One region of the Kitasatospora sp. NPDC054939 genome, then DNA from elsewhere that is predicted to be linked to it. Evidence: predicted binding sites of a transcription regulator. Region 1 holds the regulator's gene; each other region holds the start of a gene.

Region 1 (5,692 bases):
GCACTGCGGGCAGGGGCGGGAGGTCATGACCTGGCCCAGGAAGGACCGGGTGACCTGGGAGACCTCGCCCTTGCCGCGGCACATGTCACAGGTCTGCGCCGAGGTGCCGGGGGCCGCGCCCTCGCCGCTGCACGTGGTGCAGGTGACGGCGGTGTCGACCTGGAGCTCCTTGGTGGTGCCGAACGCGGCCTCCTCCAGGGTGATCTCCAGGCGGATCATGGCGTCCTGGCCGCGCCGGGTGCGCGAGCGCGGGCCGCGCTGGCCGGAGGCGGCGCCGAAGAAGGCGTCCATGATGTCGGAGAAGCCGAAGCCGGCCGCGCCCGCGCCGAAGCCGCCGGCCCCGCCGTTGGGCGACAGCGGGTCGCCGCCGAGGTCGTAGACCTGGCGCTTCTGCGGATCGGAGAGCACCTCGTAGGCGGCGTTGATCTCCTTGAACCGCTCCTGCGTCTTCGGGTCCGGGTTGACGTCCGGGTGCAGTTCGCGTGCCAGGCGCCGGAACGCCTTCTTGATCTCGTCCTGCCCCGCATCCCGTCGGACGCCGAGTACCGCGTAGTAGTCCGTGGCCACCAAATGCTCCGCTTGTTCCGCCTGTTGAAGTGCTTGCGACTGGGGCCGCCGTCACCTGCTGTGACGGTGGCCGTTCCCTACGACTCGGCCAGGATCTGGCCCACGTACCGTGCCACCGCTCGCACCGCCCCCATTGTGCCCGGGTAGTCCATCCGGGTCGGACCGATCACACCCAGTTTGGCCACACTCTCGTCGCCCGAACCGTAGCCGACCGACACGACGGAGGTGGAATTCAGCCCCTCGTAGGCGTTCTCCCGCCCGATCCGGACCGTCATCCCCGCGTCCCCGGTCTCACCCAGGAGGCGGAGCAGGATGACCTGCTCCTCCAGCGCCTCCAGCACCGGCTGGATGGTGAGCGGGAAGTCGTGGCCGAAGCGGGTCAGGTTGGCCGTGCCGGCCAGCATGATCCGCTCCTCGCTCTGCTCGGCGAGGGTCTCGAAGAGCGTCGCCAGCACCGTGGTGACGGTCGGCCGGTCGGCCGGCTCGAAGCCGGCCGGGAGTTCCTCCAGCAGACCGGGCACGTCGGGCAGCCGCTGGCCGGCGGCCCGGGCGTTGACCCGCGAGCGCAGGTCCGCCAGGACGGTCTCGCCGACCGTGCCCGGGCAGTCGACCAGCCGCTGCTCGACCCGGCCGGTGTTGGTGATCAGGACCAGCATCACCTTGGCCGGGGCGAGCGCCACCAGCTCGATGTGCCGCACGGTCGAGCGCGACAGCGAGGGGTACTGCACCACGGCGACCTGGCGGGTCAGCTGCGCGAGCAGCCGGACCGTCCGGGCCACCACGTCGTCGAGGTCGACGGCGCCGTCCAGGAAGTGCCGGATGGCGCGGCGCTCGGGCGCGCTCATCGGCTTGACCTCGGCGAGCCGGTCCACGAACAGCCGGTAGCCCTTGTCGGTGGGGATCCGGCCCGCACTGGTGTGCGGCTGGTGGATGTACCCCTCCTCCTCCAGCGCCGCCATGTCGTTGCGGACGGTCGCCGGGGAGACCCCCAGGTTGTGCCGTTCCACCAGGGCCTTCGAGCCGACCGGCTCCTCGGTGCCCACGTAGTCCTGGACGATGGCGCGCAGCACGGCGAGCTTGCGTTCGTCCAGCGGGCGGACCTCACCGGCCATGGGCACGCACCTCCGTCTTCGCACGTTGTCCGTTATGACGTGTTGTGGGCCGTTCCGAGAGGCCCCGGACCTGGCACTCGCAACAGCCGAGTGCCAAAACCGTACCTGCCAGTGTAAGGCCCGGGTCCGACCGCAGGAACGGCCAGTCCGGGGTGATCCTGCCCGCATCCCGGCCGGGTGCACGCCGCACGGGTGACGGTGCCGTCGGCGGCGCGCCGACCGCGGCGGTGGCAGCATCGGAGACGGACGGCGAACGGAGGAGCAGCGATGTCGACCTCGGGCCACCACACCCGCTTCGCACCCGACCGCGGCCTGACCGGCCGGATGGTCGGCACCATGTTCGTGATCGGCCTGCTGTACGTCGGGTTCACCGGACTGCTGATCGTGCTGCTGCGCGGCGCCTGGCCGCTGATCGTGCTGATCTCGGGCGGGCTGTTCGTCGCGCAGTTCTGGTTCAGCGACAAGATCACCGAGAAGGCCATGGGGGCCCGGCCGGTCACGCCCGAGCAGTACCCGCAGCTGCACGGCACCGTCGACCGGCTCTGCGCGCTCGCCGACATGCCCAAGCCCCGGGTCGCGGTCGCCGACAACGACCTGCCGAACGCCTTCGCCACCGGGCGCAACCCGCAGAAGGCCGTGGTCTGCGTCACCACCGGGCTGCTGCGCCGGCTGGAACCGGCCGAACTGGAGGGCGTGCTCGCCCACGAGCTGTCGCACGTCGCCCACCGGGACGTCGCCGTGATGACCGTCGCCGGCTTCCTCGGCGTGCTGGCCGGGGCGATGACCCGGATCGCCCTGTACGGCGGCTTCCTGAACAGCGGGCGCAACAGCAACGACTCCAACGTGGCGATCGCGGCGATCGTCGTCCCGCTGGTGTCGATGGCGGTGTACGCGATCAGCTTCCTGCTCACCCGGCTGCTCTCCCGCTACCGCGAGCTGGCCGCCGACCGGGCCGCCGCCCAGCTCACCGGACAGCCCAGCGCGCTCGCCTCCGCGCTGACCAAGGTGACCGGGCAGATCGCCGCGATCCCGACCGAGGACCTGCGCCGCGCGCAGCCGTACAACGCCTTCTGGTTCGCCCCGGCGCTGAGCCCGAAGGCCACCGCCTCGCGCCTGCTCTCCACCCACCCGCCGCTGGAGCAGCGGCTCGACCAGCTGGCGAGGATCTCCGCCCGGCTCGGGCACTGATCCTCCCGGGGAAGGACCACCGTGGGCTTCCTGGACGCCCTGTTCGGCCGGACCAAGCCGGTCCGGCCGGACCTCGACCGGCTCTTCGGCATCCCCTCGGCCGCGCTCACCCTGGAGGCCGGGGCCGGCTTCCGCCCGACCGGGCTCGGCTCGGTCTGCTTCGCCGCCGTCGAGGGCGGCGCGTTCGGCGAGGTGGAACGGCAGGTGCGGGCCCTGCTGGACGCCGACACCGGCCGCGGCGGGGTGCCCGTCGAGGCGTCCAAGGACGCGTACGGCTACTCCTGGCTGCTCGCCCGCCACACCCCCGAGGAACTGCCGGAGCTGGTCAACGACCTGCACGCGGTCAACAGCGAGCTGGAGGCCAACGGCTTCGGCCCGCAGCTGCTCTGCTCGCTGGTCGGCTTCCGGGACGCGGGCGGGCAGCCGCTGGCGCTGGTCTACCTGTACAAGCGCGGGACGTTCTACCCGTTCGCACCGCAGCCCGGCGGCGGGGAGCGGCGCAACAGCCCGCTGGAGCTGCAGGTGAAGGCGCTGCTCGGCAACGACCTGCGGATCGAGGGGGAACTCGGCCGCTGGTTCCCGGTCTGGGGCGCGCCGGGGCTGTGACCCGGGAGCCGCTGCCTCGGGCACGGCGGCGGGCCCGGATATTCGCTGGCCCGCCGGTCGGCGCGGCGCCTAGGGTGCGCCCACGTGATCATCGACTGGAACGAGATCGAGGACGCGGCGCCCACCCCCGCGCTGCTCGCCGCCGTGAGCGCCGCCCTGCGCTCCCCCGCCCCGGAGGTCCGCGACCTCCTCGCCTACGAGCAGCTCTGCCGCTGGGTGCCGCGACTGGCCCCGGCCGAGCTGCTCGCCCTCGGCGACGAGCTGGCCGAACGGCTCGGCGACCCCGAGATCCAGGCCCGCACCTTCGCCCCGCTGGTGCTCGCCGAGGTGGTCGGAGCCGGCGCCTACCGCCCGTCCTGGCTGGAGGCGTTCGCCCGCTGGTACCCGGCCGAGACCGACCTGCGCGGCTGGGACCCGCAGCTCGGCTGGCTGCACGCGGTCGCGCACGGCGCCGACCTGCTGGCCGTCCTCGGCCGCAGCCCGCTGGTCGACGACCCCGCCCCGCTGCTGGAGCTCGCCGCCGCCCGGCTGCTGGCGCCGACCGACCACGTCCTGGACGCCCTGGAGGACGACCGCCTCGGCCGCGCCGTCGCGCTGGTCCTCACCCGCCCGGAACTGACCGAGCGGCAGGCGCTGGAATGGCTCGATCCGCTCGTCGCCCGGCCCCCGCGGCGCCCCTCCGCGGCGGTCCCCGGCGTCCCCGCGAACGTCTCCAACACGCTGCGCGTCCTGCGCATGGTCTACGTGCTCGCCGACCGCGGCGTGCGCGAGGAGCGCGGCGGCGAGCCGCTGACGGTACGCCACTCCACCGCCCTGCGCGGACGGATCGCCGAGGCCCTGGTGGTCGACTCGCCGTTCACGGGCTGACGCCCCGTAGGCCCTGACCTAGACTCCGGGGCATGCACAGCCGCCGGTACGGACCCGACCTCACCCCGCCGTGGAAGCGGCAGCAGCCCGCCCCCGAGGTGCCCGCCGAGCGGGACCTGGTGGTGGAGGAGGCGGTGACCGGCTTCTGCGGGGCGGTGGTGCGCTGCGAGAAGACCGCCGAGGGGTTCACCGTCACCCTGGAGGACCGCTTCGGGGCGCACCGGGTGTTCCCGCTGGTGCCGCGCGGCTTCCTGCTGGAGGGCCGGGTGGTCACCCTGGTCCGCCCGGCCGCCCCGGCCCCCTCCCGCGCCCCCGGCCGGACGGCCTCCGGCTCGGTCGCCGTCCCCGGGGCCCGGGCCCGGGTGGCCCGTGAGTCCCGGATCTACGTCGAGGGCCGGCACGACGCCGAGCTGGTGGAGCGGGTCTGGGGCGACGACCTGCGGATCGAGGGCGTGGTGGTCGAGTACCTGGAGGGCGTCGACGACCTGCCGGCGATCGTCGCCGACTTCGCCCCCGGGCCCGGCCGCCGCCTCGGCGTGCTGGTCGACCACCTGCTGCCGGGCACCAAGGAGCACCGCATCGCGGCCCGGGTCACCGGCGCGCACGTCCTGGTGGTCGGCCACCCCTTCGTCGACGTCTGGCAGGCCGTGAAGCCCGCCTCGGTCGGCATCCCAGGATGGCCGGACGTCCCGTACGGCGAGGACTGGAAGCGCGGCACCTGCCGCCGCCTCGGCTGGCCCGACGACACCCCCGCCGCCTGGAAGCGCATCCTCGCCACGGTCGACTCCTACAAGGACCTCGAACCCGCCCTGCTCGGCCGCGTCGAGGAACTGATCGACTTCGTGAGCACCCCGGAGTGACGGCGGTCAGGCGCAGGTCTGGAAGTCGCCGGTCTCCAGGGTGACGCCGAGCACGTCGACCGGGACGGGCTCGCCGAACTTGCTGGTGCGCTCGGACATGTAGCGCGTGGCTCCGGGGGCGGACACCTGACCCAACTCGGTCAGCAGCACGCAGACGCCCTTGATCGGGTCGACGATCAGATAGGCGGGAATGGTGCCCTCCCTCCGACGGCTGACACCCACGCTAACGAATCTCAGTCCACCAGGTCACGCACCACGGCGTCGGCCAGCAGGCGGCCCGGGAGGGTGAGGACGGCGCGGCCCCGGTCGTACGGGGCGGAGTCGAGGAGGCCGTCCTGGCGGGCCCGCTCGGCGGCCTTGAGGCCCTGCGCGGTGAGCAGGTCGAGCGGGATGCCGTCGGCCAGCCGCAGTTCGAGCAGCACGCGCTCGACCCGGCGGTCCTCGGGGTCGAGCACCTCGCGGGCCTGGGCGGGGGTGCGGGCCTCGGCGAGG
Region 2 (5,692 bases), on a different contig from region 1:
TCGCCGAGGTCGTCGCCGACCTGGAGAAGAACCACGCGGGCATCGCCGCCCGCCTCCTGGACGACACCGGCAAGCTGCGCCGCTTCGTGAACGTGTACGTCAACGACGACGACGTGCGCTTCGCCGAGGGCCTGGCCACGGAGATCAAGGACGGCGCGAACGTGTCGATCATCCCGGCGGTGGCCGGCGGCTGCTGAGCCCCGGCGCGCCCGCGCGCTTCCGCGCGCCGGCCCTTGTATGCGCACCGGCCCTTGCATGCGCACCGGCTTCCGTGCCGCGGCGCGGAAGGCCACTTCGGCGGCGAGCCGCCTCACCCGTTCGGAATTCGGTTCTGTGCGGGGGAGGCGGCTCGCCGCCGTATTGCGGCGGGAATATTTGTCGCCCGAGTCGGAGTAGAGTTTCGCTCAACGGGGAACGGGGTGCGCCCGCCGCCGTCCGGCGACTGAGACCGCAGTCCTCGCGGGCGGTGAAACATGTCAGGCGGATGTCAGAATTCCCGAGGAGATTTTGGGTAATTCGTCCGCCATGTCCGGCGTGGAATGCCGACTTCCTTCCCTTTTGGTCCGACCTGTCCCTTGCGGGGGCGAGGGAATTCCCGTCCGTTGGCCCTGTTGCAGAGGGCGTCTATCCGGATACATTCAGCCGCGGTCGACGCAATCGCCCGTTCATCGGAGTCCGTCCGGGGGTCCGGTTGGGGGATTGCGGCGCGCACGGCTGCGCCCAGGGGGGGTCCCCGGGCAGGCCGCAACCAGACCCGGGCCCGCAGACCTGCGGGCGCGTGAAGGGCCAGCACAGCACTAGGGGAGTTCGGAATGGCTCAGGGCACCGTCAAGTGGTTCAACGCGGAGAAGGGCTACGGCTTCATCGCGGTCGACGGTGGTGCGGACGTCTTCGTCCACTACAGCGCGATCCAGATGGATGGCTACCGCACCCTTGAGGAGGGCCAGCGGGTCGAGTTCGAGATCTCCCAGGGACAGAAGGGCCCGCAGGCGGACATGGTCCGCGCGGCGGTCTGACCCTTCCGGCTCCCGGGAGTCCGGCTCGGCCTTCGGCTGGTGGACCTCTCGCTTGCAACGGGCCCGCACGCATCGGCGTGCGGGCCCGTCGGCGTGTCCGGGGCCGGCGGGTGCGTTCCGCCCCGCAGGCGCGGCCGGTGCCGTCGGTGCCCGGCGCGGCTCGCGGGATGCCCGGTTGGGCTTGCACTCACCCACCCAGAGTGCTAATCATTGGCGTTAGCACTCACAGCGTGAGAGTGACAGCGGACCGGGTCGGTGAGGCCCCCGGGAGCGGTAGGGGAAGGGACCCCCGCACACCAGGGCCGTCCGTCGCGGGCACCCCTTGGTCCGAGCAGTCGACCGTGTCCCGGAGGACCACTTCAGATGGCCAAGATCATCGCCTTTGATGAGGAAGCTCGCCGCGGCCTTGAGCGTGGCATGAACCAGCTCGCCGACGCAGTGAAGGTCACGCTCGGCCCCAAGGGTCGCAACGTCGTTCTGGAGAAGAAGTGGGGCGCCCCCACGATCACCAACGACGGTGTCTCCATCGCCAAGGAGATCGAGCTGGAGGACCCGTACGAGAAGATCGGTGCGGAGCTCGTCAAGGAGGTCGCCAAGAAGACGGACGACGTCGCGGGTGACGGCACCACCACCGCCACCGTGCTCGCCCAGGCGCTCGTCCGCGAGGGTCTGCGCAACGTCGCCGCCGGCGCCAACCCGATGGCCCTGAAGCGCGGCATCGAGAAGGCCGTCTCCGCGGTCTCCGACCAGCTGCTGGCCCAGGCCAAGGACGTGGAGACCAAGGAGCAGATCGCCTCCACCGCCTCCATCTCGGCCGCCGACACCCAGATCGGCGAGCTCATCGCCGAGGCCATGGACAAGGTCGGCAAGGAAGGCGTCATCACCGTCGAGGAGAGCAACACCTTCGGTCTGGAGCTTGAGCTCACCGAGGGCATGCGCTTCGACAAGGGCTACATCTCCGCCTACTTCGCGACCGACCTGGAGCGCATGGAGGCGACCTTCGAGGACCCGTACATCCTCATCGCCAACTCCAAGATCGGCTCGGTCAAGGACCTGCTCCCGCTGCTGGAGAAGGTCATGCAGAGCGGCAAGCCGCTCGTCATCATCGCCGAGGACGTCGAGGGCGAGGCCCTGTCGACCCTGGTCGTGAACAAGATCCGCGGCACCTTCAAGTCCGTCGCCGTCAAGGCCCCGGGCTTCGGCGACCGCCGCAAGGCCATGCTCGGCGACATCGCCATCCTCACCGGTGGCACCGTGATCTCCGAGGAGGTCGGCCTCAAGCTGGAGAACGCCGGCATCGACCTGCTGGGCACCGCCCGCAAGGTGGTCATCACCAAGGACGAGACCACCATCGTCGACGGTGGCGGTGACAGCGAGCAGGTCGCCGGCCGCGTGAACCAGATCCGTGCCGAGATCGAGAACAGCGACTCGGACTACGACCGCGAGAAGCTCCAGGAGCGCCTCGCCAAGCTGGCCGGCGGCGTGGCCGTCATCAAGGCCGGCGCGGCCACCGAGGTGGAGCTCAAGGAGCGCAAGCACCGCATCGAGGACGCCGTCCGCAACGCCAAGGCCGCCGTCGAGGAGGGCATCGTCGCCGGTGGTGGCGTCGCGCTGCTGCAGGCCGCTGTCGCCTTCGACAAGCTGGAGCTGGAGGGCGACGAGGCCACCGGTGCCAACATCGTCAAGGTCGCGCTGGAGGCCCCGATCAAGCAGATCGCGACCAACGCCGGCCTGGAGGGTGGCGTCGTGGTGGAGAAGGTGCGCAACCTCCCCGCCGGTCACGGCCTGAACGCCGCCACCAACGAGTACGTCGACCTGGTCGCCGAGGGCATCATCGACCCGGCCAAGGTCACCCGCTCCGCGCTGCAGAACGCCGCCTCCATCGCGGCGCTGTTCCTCACCACCGAGGCCGTCATCGCCGACAAGCCGGAGAAGGCCGCTGCGGCCGCCGGCGGCGGCATGCCGGGCGGTGACATGGACTTCTGATCCCTCGCCGGATCGGGCAGTCTTTCGCTCGCACGGGCGGTTCCCTTCGGGGAGCCGCCCGTGCGGCGTTTCCGGGTGCGGCGTAACGGGCGGGTTCGGGGGTCACAGGCGGGTGGGTGCGCGGGTGCGCGGGGCTCACGGGCTCAGGGGCTCAGGGGCTCGCCGGTGGGTGCGCGGGGCGGCCGGGTGCGGCGGCGGGGTTTGGGACAATGGGCGGATGGCTTCCCCTGACGACACCCCCGGCGGCGGCACGCCGTCCGGAGACACCCCCGCCGACGGCATCGAGGCCGCGCTGCACCACGCGCGGGCGCTGATCCTGGCCGACCTGACCGCCCGGGACGTGGCGGACGCCGCCGTGGTGTCCCTCGTGGAGCAGGCCGTGACGCACCGCCGCTGGTGGCTGGAGCAGTGGCCGGACGGCACCGAGTACGTGCTCGGGCTGGTCGCCCAGGACGTCCAGGACGCGCTGCTGGAGGGGTACGGCCGCTGGCCGCTGTGCACCGACTGTGCGGCCGACGGCGACCCGCACGCGCTGGGCGTGGAGCCCGAACTCGGGCCGGATCCGCACTGGGTGTGCGGCAAGGAGGGGCGGGTCGTCGCCCCCGTCGGCGGGCTGGCGTAACCCCGCTTCTCCCTGCGTTCGCGCAGTCCTCGCAGCCGCCGTACCCCTCGGGGTGCGGCGGCTTTCTGCTGCCTCTGCGCGGTGTGCGGGCTGGTCTGGGGCCAGGGTCGGGCGGGGGTCTTCTGCGGGTGTGCGGGCAGGTGCGGAGGCTGTCGTTTTCCAGTATATGTAGTCGAGCGACTTATGTCGTCCACTTGAGTCTCGCCCCGTGCCTCGGTATACATACTCGGTATGCAATGCGATGCGCACGACGTGCACCGCGATCGAGGGGGAGAGCCATGTCCCAGTCACAACCGGCCGCCGGGAGCGGCGCCGAGCCCGCCCTGCACCTGGAGGACGTCTCCCGGGTGCACGGGCAGGGCGCGTCCGAGGTGCACGCGCTGAGCGGGGTCGAACTGGCGGTGCGACCGGGGGAGTTCGTCGCCGTGATGGGGCCCTCCGGCTCCGGCAAGTCCACCCTGCTCGCGCTCGCCGGCGGCCTGGACACCCCGAGCGGGGGCCGGGTCCTGGTCGAGGGCACCCCGCTCGGCGGTCTGAGCCGCGGGCGGCTGGCCGCGGTCCGCCGGCGCGCCGTCGGCTACGTCTTCCAGGACTACAACCTGATCCCGGCGCTCACCGCAGCCGAGAACACCGCCCTGCCGCGCGAACTGGACGGCGTCTCCGGCCGGGTCGCCCGCCGGGAGGCCCTCGCCGCCCTGGAGGAGCTCGGCATCCTCGACCTCGCCGACCGCTTCCCCGACGAGATGTCCGGTGGCCAGCAGCAGCGGGTCGCCATCGCCCGCGCCCTGATCGGCGAGCGGCGGCTCGTCCTCGCCGACGAGCCGACCGGCGCCCTGGACTCGGCGGCCGGCGAGGCCGTCCTCGGGGTGCTGCGGGCCCGCTGCGACGCCGGTGCGGCCGCCATGATGGTCACCCACGAGGCCCGGCACGCCGTCTGGGCCGACCGGGTGGTGTTCCTGCGCGACGGCCGGATGGTCGACGAGGCCGCCGGCCAGCGCGAGGACACCCTGCTGCGGATCGCGGCCCGGCACGGCCGGACGGAGGCGGTCCGATGAGGCGCTCCGGGATGCAGGACGACCGGGCGCGGGGGCGGCGGGGCCTCGGCCTCCTCGGGAGGGTCCCGCTGCGGATCGCCCGTCGGGACGCCCTGCGCGCGAAGGGCCGCAGCGCCCTGATCATCGCCATGGTCGCGCTCCCCGTCCTCGGCGTCGCCGGGGCCGACGTGGTGCACCGCAGCAGCCGGCCCGCCCCCGCCGAACGGGTGGAGCGGCTGATGGGCGGCGCGGACGCGCTGATCAGCGCCCACCTGCCCGGCCGGGCCGTCGAGCAGGCGCCCTTCGCCGACGACGGCGCCGTGGTGCTCCCGCAGGCCGGGGGAGCGGCCACCCCCGAACAGCGCCGGGCCGCCGACACCGAACCGGCCGCCCTGGTCGCCGGGCTGCTGCCGCCCGGCACCGTCCTCACCGCCGCCCGGCCCGGTCCCGACGTCAGCGCCGGATCCCGCGCGGGGCTGCTGCGGACCGGGACGACCGAGGCCGACCTCACCGGGCCGCTCTGGTCCGGCCGGATCGTCCTGGTCGGCGGCCGCGCCCCCGCCGCGCCCCGCGAGATCGCGGCCACCCGGGCGTTCCTGGAGGAGTCCGGACTGCGCCTCGGCGACACCACCGCCCTCAAGGGGCTGGAGGCGACGCCGTTCACGCTGACCGGCGCCGTGGAGTACCCCGGGGACCTGCGCAAGGTCCAGCTGGTCGGCCGGCCCGGCGAACTCCTCGCCCCGCTGGCCGCCGCACTCGCACCCGCACCCGCACCCGACGCGGGCCGGCCGGGCGCGGCGGCCGGTGCCGCGGCGGGCGACCAGGGTCCGCCCAAGGACGCCTGGCTGGTGCGGCTGCCCGCCGGGGCCGCGCTCGACTGGGCCAAGGTCCAGGAGTTCAACCGGTACGGCTACACCGTCACCTCGCGCAACGTCGCCCTCGACCCGCCCGCCCGCGCGGACGTCCCGTACCACCGCAACGCCCACCGGTACGACGGGCCCGACAGCGCCACCACCACGACCGTCGTGCTGGCC
Region 3 (5,692 bases), on a different contig from region 1:
TGGCGACCAGCTCGTCCGAGGTCAGGTAGGCGATCTTCGGGTCGATCAGGCGCCCGTTCACCTGCTCGGCGACCTCGGCGACCAGGTGCGCCCGGATCACCGCGCCGTCCGGCTCGTAGAGGTAGCGGCCGACCGGGCCCGCCGCCGGGTCGGGCAGGTTGCCGCCGGTGAGCGAGGCGCCGTGTGGCAGCAGGGTGGCGCGGTGCGGGTGGGCGGCCTCCGTCCCGAACCAGAGCACCGCCTCCTTGACGTCCCCGTGGTCGGAGACCCACTCGGCCTCGGCGTCCGCCGGCACCGCCTCGTGCGGGATCCCGGGGGCCACCTTCAGGGCGCCGATCGGCGTGCGGCGGCCCGCCTCCACCGCCCAGGACAGCGGCGGGGTGTACGCCTCCGGGTCGAACACCCGGCCGCGGGCGGTGCGCCGCGCCGGGTCGGTGAAGACCGCGTCGAAGCCGGTGACGTCCACGTCGGCGACGTCCGCGCAGCGCACCTCGACCAGGTCCGCCAGGCCGAGCGCGGCGGCGTTCGCGGCGGTGGCCGCGCACGCGGCCGGGTCGCGGTCCACGGCGAGCACCCGGATGCCGGCCCGGGCCAGCGCCAGCACGTCGCCGCCGATCCCGCAGCAGAGGTCGGCAAGCCGCCGGACGCCCAGCTCGGCGAAGCGGCGGGCGCGCCACTCGGCGACGCTGCGCCGGGTCGACTGCTCGACGCCGTTGGGCGTGAAGTACATCAGGTCGGCGTCCGCGCCGAACTTGGCCCGGGCCCGCTGCCGTAGCCGGGCCTGCCCGAAGGCGGCGGAGACCAGCTCGGCCGGGTGCTCCCGGCGCAGCCGGGTGGCGAGCGCCAGCTCCTCCTCGGGGGCGAACTCGCGCAGTTCGGCGAGGAGGGCTTGACCCTCGGGGGTCAGCAGGGGCTGCAGGTGATCGGTCTCCACCCGGCCATTCTCCCGCGCCCGGGGCGGGTGTCAGGCCAGCTGGAACCAGCCCACCGAGGCGAACGGGGAGAGCGCCGCGACCAGCGGCAGCAGCCGGTAGCCGGACCGCGCGCCGCGCACCGCGACCAGCACGGCCGGGGCCAGCGCCAGCACCACGCCGACCAGGCCGATCACCAGGACCGCGGGGCCGGCGTCGCTCAGCGCCGCGCCGAACATCAGGGCGAAGGAGCCGAACGCGACGAGGGCGGTGGCACCGGTGAGCAGCGGCAGGGCGATCAGCGAGAGCAGCAGGTCGTGCCGCCGGCTGGGGTCGGTGGGTGCGGCGGGGAAGGTCATGGCACGAGTGTGCGGCGCGGCCCGGGGCTCGCACATGAGTACGGCTACTCAGCCGATCCGTGGGGGACACCGGCCGCGCCGTTGGCACTCTGGTTGACTGAGTGCTAACCGCGGCCTATGGTCGTGCCTAGCACTCTCCACCTGGAGAGTGCTAACGCGATGACGCGTGTCTGACCCCCGCGACGGCAGGCCCGCAGGTTCGCCCCTACCCGTATGAAAGCCCCGTAATCTCCGAAGGGGAGCTCGGACGTGACCACCAGCAGCAAGGTTGCCATCAAGCCGCTTGAGGACCGCATCGTGGTCCAGCCGCTCGACGCCGAGACGACCACGGCCTCCGGCCTGGTCATCCCGGACACCGCCAAGGAGAAGCCCCAGGAGGGCGTCGTCCTGGCCGTCGGCCCGGGTCGCTTCGAGGACGGCCAGCGTCTGCCGCTCGACGTCGCCGTCGGTGACATCGTCCTGTACTCGAAGTACGGCGGCACCGAGGTGAAGTACCAGGGCGAGGAGTACCTCGTCCTCTCGGCCCGCGACGTCCTCGCGATCATCGAGAAGTAAAGACGTCCCAGCCCGCCCCGGATCCGTGTCCCAAGTGACAGGGGCCCGGGGCGTGGTTGTTGGTTCACGTGACGACTCCGCGGCCGCCCGGACGGCCGCGACCCCGAGGGAATAGGGAACATGGCGAAGATCCTGCAGTTCGACGAGGACGCCCGCCGCTCGCTGGAGCGCGGTGTCAACAAGCTGGCCGACACCGTCAAGGTGACCATCGGCCCCAAGGGCCGCAACGTCGTCATCGACAAGAAGTTCGGCGCCCCCACCATCACCAACGACGGTGTGACCATCGCGCGCGAGGTCGAGCTCGACGACCCGTACGAGAACCTCGGCGCGCAGCTGGTCAAGGAGGTCGCCACCAAGACCAACGACGTCGCGGGTGACGGCACCACCACCGCCACCGTGCTGGCCCAGGCCCTGGTCAACGAGGGCCTGCGCAACGTCGCCGCCGGCGCCGGCCCGGCCGCCCTGAAGAAGGGCATCGACAAGGCCGTCGCCGCCGTCTCCGAGCACCTGCTGTCGATCGCCCGCGAGATCGAGGGCAAGGACGACGTCGCCGCCGTCGCCACCCTGTCCGCCCAGGACACCCAGGTCGGCGAGCTGATCGCCGAGGCGATCGACAAGGTCGGCAAGGACGGTGTCATCACCGTCGAGGAGTCGAACACCTTCGGCGTGGAGCTGGACTTCACCGAGGGCATGCAGTTCGACAAGGGCTACCTCTCGCCGTACTTCGTCACCGACGCCGAGCGTCAGGAGGCGGTCCTGGAGGACCCGTACATCCTGATCAACCAGGGCAAGATCTCCTCCATCCAGGAGCTGCTGCCGCTGCTGGAGAAGATCCTCCAGGGCGGTGCCTCCAAGCCGCTGCTGATCATCGCCGAGGACGTCGACGGCGAGGCGCTGTCCACCCTCGTGGTGAACAAGATCCGCGGCACCTTCAACGCCGTGGCCGTCAAGGCCCCGGGCTTCGGCGACCGCCGCAAGGCGATCCTCGGCGACCTGGCCACCCTGACCGGTGCCACCGTCATCTCCGAGGAGGTCGGCCTCAAGCTCGACCAGGCCGGTCTGGACGTGCTGGGCACCGCCCGCCGCGTGACCATCACCAAGGACGACACCACGGTCGTCGACGGTGCCGGTGACAGCGAGGCCGTGGCCGGCCGCGTCGCCCAGATCAAGGGCGAGATCGCCAACACCGACTCCGACTGGGACCGCGAGAAGCTGCAGGAGCGCCTGGCCAAGCTGGCCGGCGGCGTCTGCGTCATCAAGGTCGGCGCCGCCACCGAGGTGGAGCTGAAGGAGCGCAAGCACCGCCTGGAGGACGCCATCTCGGCGACCCGCGCTGCGGTCGAGGAGGGCATCGTCGCCGGCGGCGGCGCCTCCCTGGTCCACGCCGCCAAGGTGCTGAACGACGGCCTGGGCCTGTCGGGCGACGAGGCGACCGGTGTCGCGGTCGTCCGCAAGGCGCTGCACGAGCCGCTGCGCTGGATCGCCCAGAACGCCGGCCTGGAGGGCTACGTCATCACCTCCAAGGTCTCCGAGCTGGAGGCCGGCCAGGGCTACAACGCCGCCACCGGTGAGTACGGCGACCTGGTCAAGGCCGGCGTCATCGACCCGGTCAAGGTGACCCGCTCCGCGCTGGAGAACGCCGCCTCGATCGCCTCCCTGCTGCTCACCACCGAGACCCTCGTGGTGGAGAAGAAGGAGGAGGAGGCCGACAACGGTCACGGCCACTCGCACGGGCACGGCCACTCCCACTGACGTCCGGTCGGTGACCGCGGGCCCGGTCCGCACCTCCGCGAGGGGGTGCGGGCCGGGCCCCGGCGTCTGTACGGCGGGTGCGATCCATCAGTTGAATTTTGCGGAAAGCAAAGTTTGCCTTATAACTGACCTATGATCGAGGCCCGCCATCTGCGTGTGCTGCGTGCTGTCGCCCGCACCGGCTCCTTCTCCGCCGCCGCCCGCGAACTGGGCTGCACCCAGCCCGCGATCAGCCAGCAGATGAAGGCCCTGGAGAAGTCCGTGGACACCCCGCTGGTGGTCCGCTCAGGCCGCGGGATGCAGCTGAGCGAGGCCGGGCGGGTGCTGCTGAAGCACGCCACCGGGATCCTCGCCGGGCTCTCCGCCGCCGAGGAGGAGGTCGCGGCGATCGCCGGACTGCGGGCCGGACGGGTGCGGCTGGTGTCCTTCCCCACCGCGAGTTCGACCCTGGTGCCGCCGGCCGTCGCCCGGCTGCGGGACAGCCATCCGGGGGTCCGCGTGTCGCTGGTCGAGGCCGAGCCGCCGGAGTCGCTGGCGATGCTGCGCGGCGGCGAGTGCGAGGTCGCGCTGGCCTTCCGCTACCCGGAGTCGGCCGGCGCCGCCGCGCTGCCGGCCCCGGCGCACGGCACCCCGCGCGAGGCCCGGGCCGAGGCGAATCTGGAGGCCCAGCAGCTCACCGCCGTCACCGACTGGTCCGACCTGGTGGTCACCCCGCTGCTGGACGACCCGCTGGTGGGCCTGCTGCCCGCCGCGCACCCGCTGGCGGGGCGCGGCGGCGGCACGCCGGTGGAGCTGGGGGAGCTGGCGGGCGAGCAGTGGATCGCCGGGTGCCCGCAGTGCCGGGGGCACCTCGTGGAGCTGTGCGCGGGCGCGGGCTTCGAGCCCCGGATCGACTTCGCGACCGACGACTACCCGGCGGTGGTCGGCCTGGTGGCGGCCGGTCTCGGGGTGGCGGTGCTGCCCGGCCTGGCCCTGGAGTCGGTGCGGCCCGACGGCGTGGCGGCGGTGCCGGTACGGGCCGCCTCGGGGGCGCCGGCGGTGCGGCAGGTGGTCGCGCTCACCCTGCCGGACCTCGCCGAGGTGCCGGCGGTGGCGCTGATGCTGGAGCGGCTCGCCGGGGCGGCCGACGGGCGCTGACCCGGGGGCTTCGCCGCGTCGGGTGCGGCGCGGAGCCGGGCCGTGCGCCCGTGAAGAAACGTTTCTTCTTACGGCGGTCGGCTGAACGCCCTACTGCTGGGCCACCGTCGGCATGCTCAGCGGTACCTCGACCAGCTGCCGGTGGCGCGAGCGGCCCATCATCTCCTCGCGCTCGTCCTCGGTCAGCCCGCCCCAGACGCCGTACGGCTCGCGGACGGCCAGCGCGTGCGCCGCGCACTCGGTGCGCACCGGGCAGCGCATGCAGACCTCCTTGGCGCTCGCCTCGCGCGAACTGCGCGCGGCGCCGCGCTCGCCCTCCGGGTGGAAGAAGAGCGAGCTGTCCACGCCGCGGCAGGCGGCGGAGAGCTGCCAGTCCCACAGATCCGCGTTCGGGCCGGGGAGGCGGGAGAAATCTGCCATGGCTCATTCCCTTCAGAGACTCGCCGACCGCGGGCCGGCCCCAGCGGGTTGCGCTGTGCGGCACGGCGAGGCGTCGATGCGCTGGTGTGGACACCTGGAAATATGACTTAAGGCAACTCCATGGACAAGTCACCCACAGAGTGGCACAACAGTCAATGACCATACAAAAGCTATAAAAACGGGCAAAGCGGGGCATGGATGCACTCGGAGCAGGGCGTGGCAATCGGGTGGCCGACGGGCGTGCACGGCCCCGCACCGGCGTGCGGGTCGCGCGCCCGCCGCGCGCGAACTGCACAAAAGTGCGGCGTGTGCACCGCGATGCGGCTGATCGGTAATGGGTTGGCCACGTACAGTGGTGGAGATGGCCCTGAAGGCCGTAACTCATTCGAGTGACGGTCGTTGGATGTGCGGAGGCGGTTAGCGGGCGCCGGACGTCGGGAACGATCGCGGGGAACCAAGGCGATCGGCACGGAGTCCGTCGCCAATCGGCCGTGTCGGAGAGATTCGTACCAGCCAGGAGGCTCAACGTGACGCGGATCAGCTGCGGAGGACGACGGT
Region 4 (5,692 bases), on a different contig from region 1:
GCGCCCGGGTGGGTCGAGCAGTGGGCGGGGGCTGGACTGGTACCTGAGCCAGCGCCCGCCGCACCACGGCGGCTGAGGGCGGGTCGGGGTCGTCCCGGTCGGCTCAGCGCCGGGCGACCAGGGCGTCCCGGATCTCGGTGAGCAGGACGACCTCCTTCTCCTCCGCCTCGGCCTGGGTCTCGGCGAGGGTCTTGCGCTTGGCGGTGAACCTGGTCATCGGCAGGATCAGGCAGAAGTAGACGACGGCTGCGGTGATCAGGAACTGCAGCGCCGCGCTGAGCACGGAGCCCCAGAGGATGAAGATGCCGGAGGTGACCTCCCCGGACGCGTCGACCTCGCAGGGGCCCTTGAGGCAGGAGCTGTAGGAGGCCAGATCCTTGGCTCCGAAAAGGCCGACGATCGGATTGATCACGCCCCTCACGAAGGCGTTGACGATATTGGTGAAAGCCGCACCGATGACGACGGCAACGGCCAGTTCGACGACGTTTCCGCGCAGCAGGAATTCCTTGAAGCCCTTCATGCCGCGTGAACGACGAAGTCGTCAGTAGGTCACGGGTGATCTCCGGGATCGCCGGATTGACAACCCGTTCGGTGGGCGGGCGCCGCCGCGGGCGGTGGCAGCCCCGCTTGCCGGGGCTCCGCGACGAGTGCGGCGCCGGCCAGGAGCAGGCCCGCGGCCAGCAGCATCCCGGGCCCGCGCACGGTCCGGCGGAGCCGGTGGCGCCGGGTGCAGCCGGCCCGGATCGGCGGGAACTGCGGCAGCTCGTGGCGCGGCGGTACGGCCGGGGCGGGCGCCGGGACGCCGGTGTCCCCGGCGCCGGAGGAGGCCGGACGGGGGAGGTGCTCGGAGTGCGTGGAGTGGGTCCTCATGGCGCACACTCTGCCGCCGCCCGGTGAGCGGGGAAAGCCCGTATCCGGTTCCTGTGGAAAAGCCGGCCCTGTGGAGAACTTCGTACACCCGCGCGAGTGAACCGGGGTTGGCGGGTGGGTGTTTCGGGGCAGGCGAAAGGCCCGGCCACCGCGTCGCGACGCTGGTGACCGGGCCTTTCGAAAGCCTGGACCGGGGACGGCCCGCGGGGCGGGCCGGAGACCGGCTCGACTAGTTGGCAGCCGCCGGGGCGGAGCTGGCGGCGGGGGTCGAGCTGCCGCCCGAGCTGCCGGTGCCGCCCGAGGAGGAGGACGACGAGGAGGGCGACGACGATGCCGACGACGAACCCGAGCCCACCGAGCTGCTGGAGGAGGAGCGGCTGTCCGTGCGGTAGAAGCCGGAGCCCTTGAACACGACACCTACGGCCGAGAAGATCTTGCGGAGCTTCCCCTGGCAGTCGGGGCACGTGGTCAGCGCCTCGTCGGTGAACTTCTGCACCGCCTCCAGGCCGTTGCCGCACTCGGTGCACTGGTACTGGTACGTGGGCACTTGTCTTCCTCCTGGCACTCTCGCCTGATGAGTGCTAACGATGGTCAATGATGCGGCATTCCGCTGCGTCAGTCCAGCGACTCAGGTGTGAGATGGGACGGGGGATCGGCCCTGCGGCGGCCGGAGGGCCGCCGCAGCACCGTCCGTCACCCCCGCCCGGCGGCCACCAACCGCCCCGCACCGGCCCGCTCCGGACCGCCCGCAGCAGGACCACTCGCACCCGGGCCGTCCGTGCCGAGGGCCGCGGCCGGAACCGTCCCCGCGGCGGGGACGGCGGCGCCGGTCGACGCCCAGGCCCCGGCGGCGGTCGCGGCCGGTTCGGTGCGCGGCGCCACGAGGAGGTGGCGCAGCAGGACCAGGGCGATCAGCCCGAGCCCGGAGCCGGCGACCGGCACCAGGAACCCGGCCCACGTCCCGAAGCCGTCGATCAGCTGCCCGGCCACGGTGGAACCGGCCGCCAGGCCGAGCCCGATGGCGCCGGTCAGCCAGGTGAAGGCCTCGGTCTTGGCGCCGTCCGCGACGAGCGTCTCGACCAGGGTGTACCCGGTGATCAGGGTGGGCGCGATGGCGAGGCCGCAGACCAGTCCGGCGACGGCCAGCGTGGTCAGGTTGGGCATCGCCCAGAGGGTCGAGCAGCCGATCACCAGCAGCGCGTAGCTGCCGAGCATCCGGGAGCGGGCGGTGCGGCGCCAGGCGATCATGCCGTACAGCACGCCGGCCAGCATGGAACCGCCGGCGAAGATGCCGTACACGATGCCGTTCGCACCGGGCTGCCCGGCGGCCTTGGAGAACGCGGTGACGGAGACCTGCATGGCGCCGAAGACGGTGCCGACGCCGAGGAACGAGCCGGCCAGCAGCCGGACGCCGGGGGAGGCGAGGGCGGAGGCGCGGCGGGTGCCGGCGCTGTGCGGGTGCCGGGCGGGGGCGGTGCGCCGCTGGGCGGCGAAGGCGAGCCCGCCGACGACGGTGAGCGCGGCCTCGGCGATCAGTCCGGCGGAGGGGTTGACCGTGGTGGCGATGGCGGTGGCGAGCACCGGGCCGATGACGAAGGTGAACTCGTCGGTCACGGACTCGAAGGCGAACGCGGTGTTCAGCATCGGAGAGGAGGAGCCGGACGGCGAGGACAGCTTGGCCACCCAGCGGGCCCGGACCATGGCGCCGATCTGCGGCACGCTGGCGCCGGCCGGGGCCGCAGCCAGGAACAGGCTCCACACCGGCGCGTGGCCGAGGGCCAGGGCGATCAGCGCGCCGACCGACAGCGCGTGCACGACGACGCTGGGTACCAGGACGGCGGCCTGCCCGTAGCGGTCGGCGAGCCGGCCGGTCTGCGGGCCGATGAACGCCTGGGCGACGGCGGAGACCGCCGCGACGGCGCCGGCCGTGCCGTATGAGCCGTGGGTGTCCAGGACCAGCAGGACGATGCCCAGGCTGAGCATCGCGTAGGGCAGCCGGGCCGCGAAGGCGGGCGCCAGGAACGTCCAGGCTCCGGGTGTGCTCAGCAGCGCCCCGTACCCGACGCGCGCGGGCGTGCCGGGCTGTTCGGGGGCATCGCTCGCGCCGGTGGCACGGGCCGCAGCCGCAGTGCCCCGGAGCGCAGCGCCCTTGACCGCGGTGCTCTCGACCGCGGCGTTGTCGACCGTTCGGCGGGCCGTCACGGTCGGTCCTTCCTGCTGCCTGGTAGCGCAGTGGGGCAAGGGGTGGCCCCGACGGCGCCGAGAGTCGTCCTCTCGCGCGTCGACCGGGGTAGATACCGGGCCTGGCCGGCGAGGGTTGCCGTGGGCCGGGCCGCAGCCGCCGAGCGGTCGCGCCAACTCTGCTTCAGGCAGATGTTGGGGGTGTCTCAACCATCATACTTATACGCGCGTAGATGTCGCGCTTCCCCCAACAATACAGGTAGATGCCAAACCTGTCCTCTTTATTCAAGGCGAACGGCAGGTGAAGCCCTCAGATCTGTCGTCCGTGCAGCCAGTCGGCGAGCTTGCCGCCCTTGTCGACCGCGCGCAGCCTGCGCTCGGCCGCCTCGCTGACCTCGTCGGTGGTGACCACCAGCAGCTCGTCGCCGCCGCGCAGCACGGTGGCCCGGTCGGGGACGAAGCTGCTGCCCTCGCGCACCACCAGGGTCACCGCCGCGCCGGTCGGCAGCCGCAGCTCGCCGATCTCGACGCCGGACATCCGCGAGTTCGGCGAGAGCGCCACCGACAGCAGGTGGCCGTGCAGCTTCTCCAGCGGGGCCGACTCGATGCCGAGGTCCTGGCCCATCGACCCCTCGGAGATCCGCAGCCACTTGGCGACGAAGGGCAGGGTCGGGCCCTGGAGCAGGGTGAAGACGACGACCAGCAGGAAGACGATGTTGAAGAGCTCCTGGGCCCTCGGCGCGCCCGCCACCATCGGGATGGTGGCCAGCACGATGGGCACCGCCCCGCGCAGTCCGGCCCAGCTCAGCAGGGCCTGCTCGCGCGGCGCCAGCCGGAACGGGGCGAGGGTGAGCACCACCGACAGCGGCCGGGCCAGGAACACCAGCACCGTGCCGATCACCAGTGCGGGCACCACCGCCGAGCCCATCGTCTCCGGCGTGCAGAGCAGGCCGAGCAGGACGAACATGCCGATCTGCCCGATCCAGGCGAGGCCGTCCGCGAAGCCGCGCACGGCCGGGCCGTGCGGCAGCTTGGAGTTCCCGAGGATGACCGCGCTGATGTACACGGCGAGGAAGCCGGAGCCGTGCAGCAGCGCGCCGCCCGCGTACGCGAGCACGGTGAGCGCCAGGACGGCGATGGGGTAGAGGCCGGAGGACGGCAGGGCGACGTGCTTCACGCCGTACGCGCCGATCCTGCCGACCGCGAAGCCGACGGCGGCGCCGATCGCCAGCTCGGCGACGATCGTGCCGATCAGGACGTACCAGGCGTCGAACTCGCCGGTGGTGGCGAAGGCGACGACCAGGATGACCACGGGGGCGTCGTTGAAGCCGGACTCGGCCTCCAGCAGGCCGGTCAGCCGGTGCGGCAGCGGCACCATCCGCAGGACGGAGAAGACCGCGGCGGCGTCGGTGGAGGAGACGATCGCGCCGAGCAGCAGGGAGGCGCGCCAGTCCAGGCCGACCAGGTAGTGGGCCCCGGCGGCGGTGACGAAGACGCTGATGCCGACGCCGACGGTGGCGAGGACGGTCGCGGCCGGCATCACCGGTCTCACGTCGCGCCAGTTGGCCTTGAGGCCGCCCTCCGCCAGGATCACCACCAGGGCGGCGTAGCCGAGCACCTGGGTGAGCTCGGCGTTGTTGAAGGTGATGCCGAGGCCGTTCTGGCCGAGGGCGACACCGATGCCCAGGTAGATCAGGAGGCTGGGCAGCCCCGATCGCGTGGAGATGCGCACGGCGACCACCGCGACCAGCAGGATCACGGAGAACTCTAGGAGCAGCTCGTTCAGGTCGGCGACGTTCACGCAGGGGCACCTCGGCGGGCTGTGGGCGGTCTGGGTCGGAAACCGACTGGTTTCCTAACGGATCGTTACTCAGTCTAATATTTTGCCATATCTTTAGCTTCACCTGTCCCACGGTCCGCATGCTGAGCTCGCGGATTCCACCGTGGACGTCCCCCGTGCACGCCCGCCAGCCGAGTCCGCCTAATGTGGTGCCCTGTCACGGCCGAGTGCCCTTGACACGCCCGCCCGCCCCCCAGTCGAGGACCGCAAGGACCCAGATGCCCCGCTCGAAGAAGTTCCGGCGCGCCCGTCTGATCGTGATCGTGCTGGTCGTGCTGCTGGTGGCCGGTGCCGGCTACGGCGGATACCGGGGGGTGGCCGCGGTGCGGGCATCCTTCCCCGAAGTCTCCGGCAGTATCAAGGTGGCGGGCCTCGGCGCGCCGGTGGACGTCAAGCGGGACGCCAACGGCATCCCGCAGCTCTACGCCGATTCCGACGAGGACCTCTTCCGCGCCCAGGGCTACGTCCAGGCGCAGGACCGCTTCTGGGAGATGGACGTCCGCCGGCACATCACCGCCGGCCGGCTCTCCGAGATGTTCGGCGACGGCCAGGTCGAGACCGACTCCTTCCTGCGCACCATGGACTGGCGCGGGGTGGCCGAGCGCGAGTACGCGGAGAAGCTCGCGCCGGAGACGAAGAAGTACCTGCAGGCGTACGCGGACGGCGTCAACGCCTGGCTCAAGGAGCACCCCGGCGGCGAGAGCGCCTCGCTGGAGTACGTGCTGCTGGGCGTCGTCAACAGCGGGTACAAGCCCGAGCCCTGGACCCCGGTCGACTCGGTGGCCTGGCTGAAGGCGATGG

What was found. Region 1 encodes HrcA, which represses chaperone genes, less so after heat shock. Its sites were predicted from a motif close to TTNGCACTCNGNNNNNCNGAGTGCNAA; they were not measured.
Region 2: groL (chaperonin GroEL) is a predicted target of HrcA. The motif match lies at 1,197-1,223, and genes of this name have one in related genera.
Region 3: groES (co-chaperone GroES) is a predicted target of HrcA. The motif match lies at 1,352-1,378, and genes of this name have one in related genera.
Region 4: ACWGB8_RS03115 (FmdB family zinc ribbon protein) is a predicted target of HrcA. The motif match lies at 1,429-1,455, and genes of this name have one in related genera.

The regions. Positions count from the first base shown of each region.
Region 1 covers NZ_JBSGXP010000053.1:43,381-49,072, reverse strand. Annotated here, with positions in the region: gene dnaJ (molecular chaperone DnaJ) at 1-567, opposite strand, end outside; gene hrcA (heat-inducible transcriptional repressor HrcA) at 645-1,679, opposite strand; gene htpX (zinc metalloprotease HtpX) at 1,947-2,867, shown strand; gene pspAB (PspA-associated protein PspAB) at 2,889-3,473, shown strand; gene ACWGB8_RS17420 (DUF2785 domain-containing protein) at 3,558-4,340, shown strand; gene ACWGB8_RS17415 (DUF3097 domain-containing protein) at 4,373-5,200, shown strand; gene ACWGB8_RS17410 (hypothetical protein) at 5,207-5,422, opposite strand; gene hemW (radical SAM family heme chaperone HemW) at 5,434-5,692, opposite strand, start outside.
Region 2 covers NZ_JBSGXP010000015.1:42,354-48,045, reverse strand. Annotated here, with positions in the region: gene ACWGB8_RS06845 (MoaD/ThiS family protein) at 1-197, shown strand, start outside; gene ACWGB8_RS06840 (cold-shock protein) at 813-1,016, shown strand; gene groL (chaperonin GroEL) at 1,380-3,002, shown strand; gene ACWGB8_RS06830 (hypothetical protein) at 3,220-3,624, shown strand; gene ACWGB8_RS06825 (ABC transporter ATP-binding protein) at 3,903-4,679, shown strand; gene ACWGB8_RS06820 (FtsX-like permease family protein) at 4,676-5,692, shown strand, end outside.
Region 3 covers NZ_JBSGXP010000081.1:27,557-33,248, forward strand. Annotated here, with positions in the region: gene ACWGB8_RS22585 (THUMP-like domain-containing protein) at 1-934, opposite strand, end outside; gene ACWGB8_RS22590 (hypothetical protein) at 965-1,270, opposite strand; gene groES (co-chaperone GroES) at 1,520-1,825, shown strand; gene groL (chaperonin GroEL) at 1,946-3,577, shown strand; gene ACWGB8_RS22605 (LysR family transcriptional regulator) at 3,710-4,714, shown strand; gene ACWGB8_RS22610 (WhiB family transcriptional regulator) at 4,805-5,134, opposite strand.
Region 4 covers NZ_JBSGXP010000005.1:66,687-72,378, forward strand. Annotated here, with positions in the region: gene ACWGB8_RS03100 (hypothetical protein) at 1-76, shown strand, start outside; gene mscL (large conductance mechanosensitive channel protein MscL) at 104-520, opposite strand; gene ACWGB8_RS03110 (hypothetical protein) at 550-870, opposite strand; gene ACWGB8_RS03115 (FmdB family zinc ribbon protein) at 1,100-1,417, opposite strand; gene ACWGB8_RS03120 (MFS transporter) at 1,564-2,916, opposite strand; gene ACWGB8_RS03125 (potassium/proton antiporter) at 3,362-4,852, opposite strand; gene ACWGB8_RS03130 (penicillin acylase family protein) at 5,110-5,692, shown strand, end outside.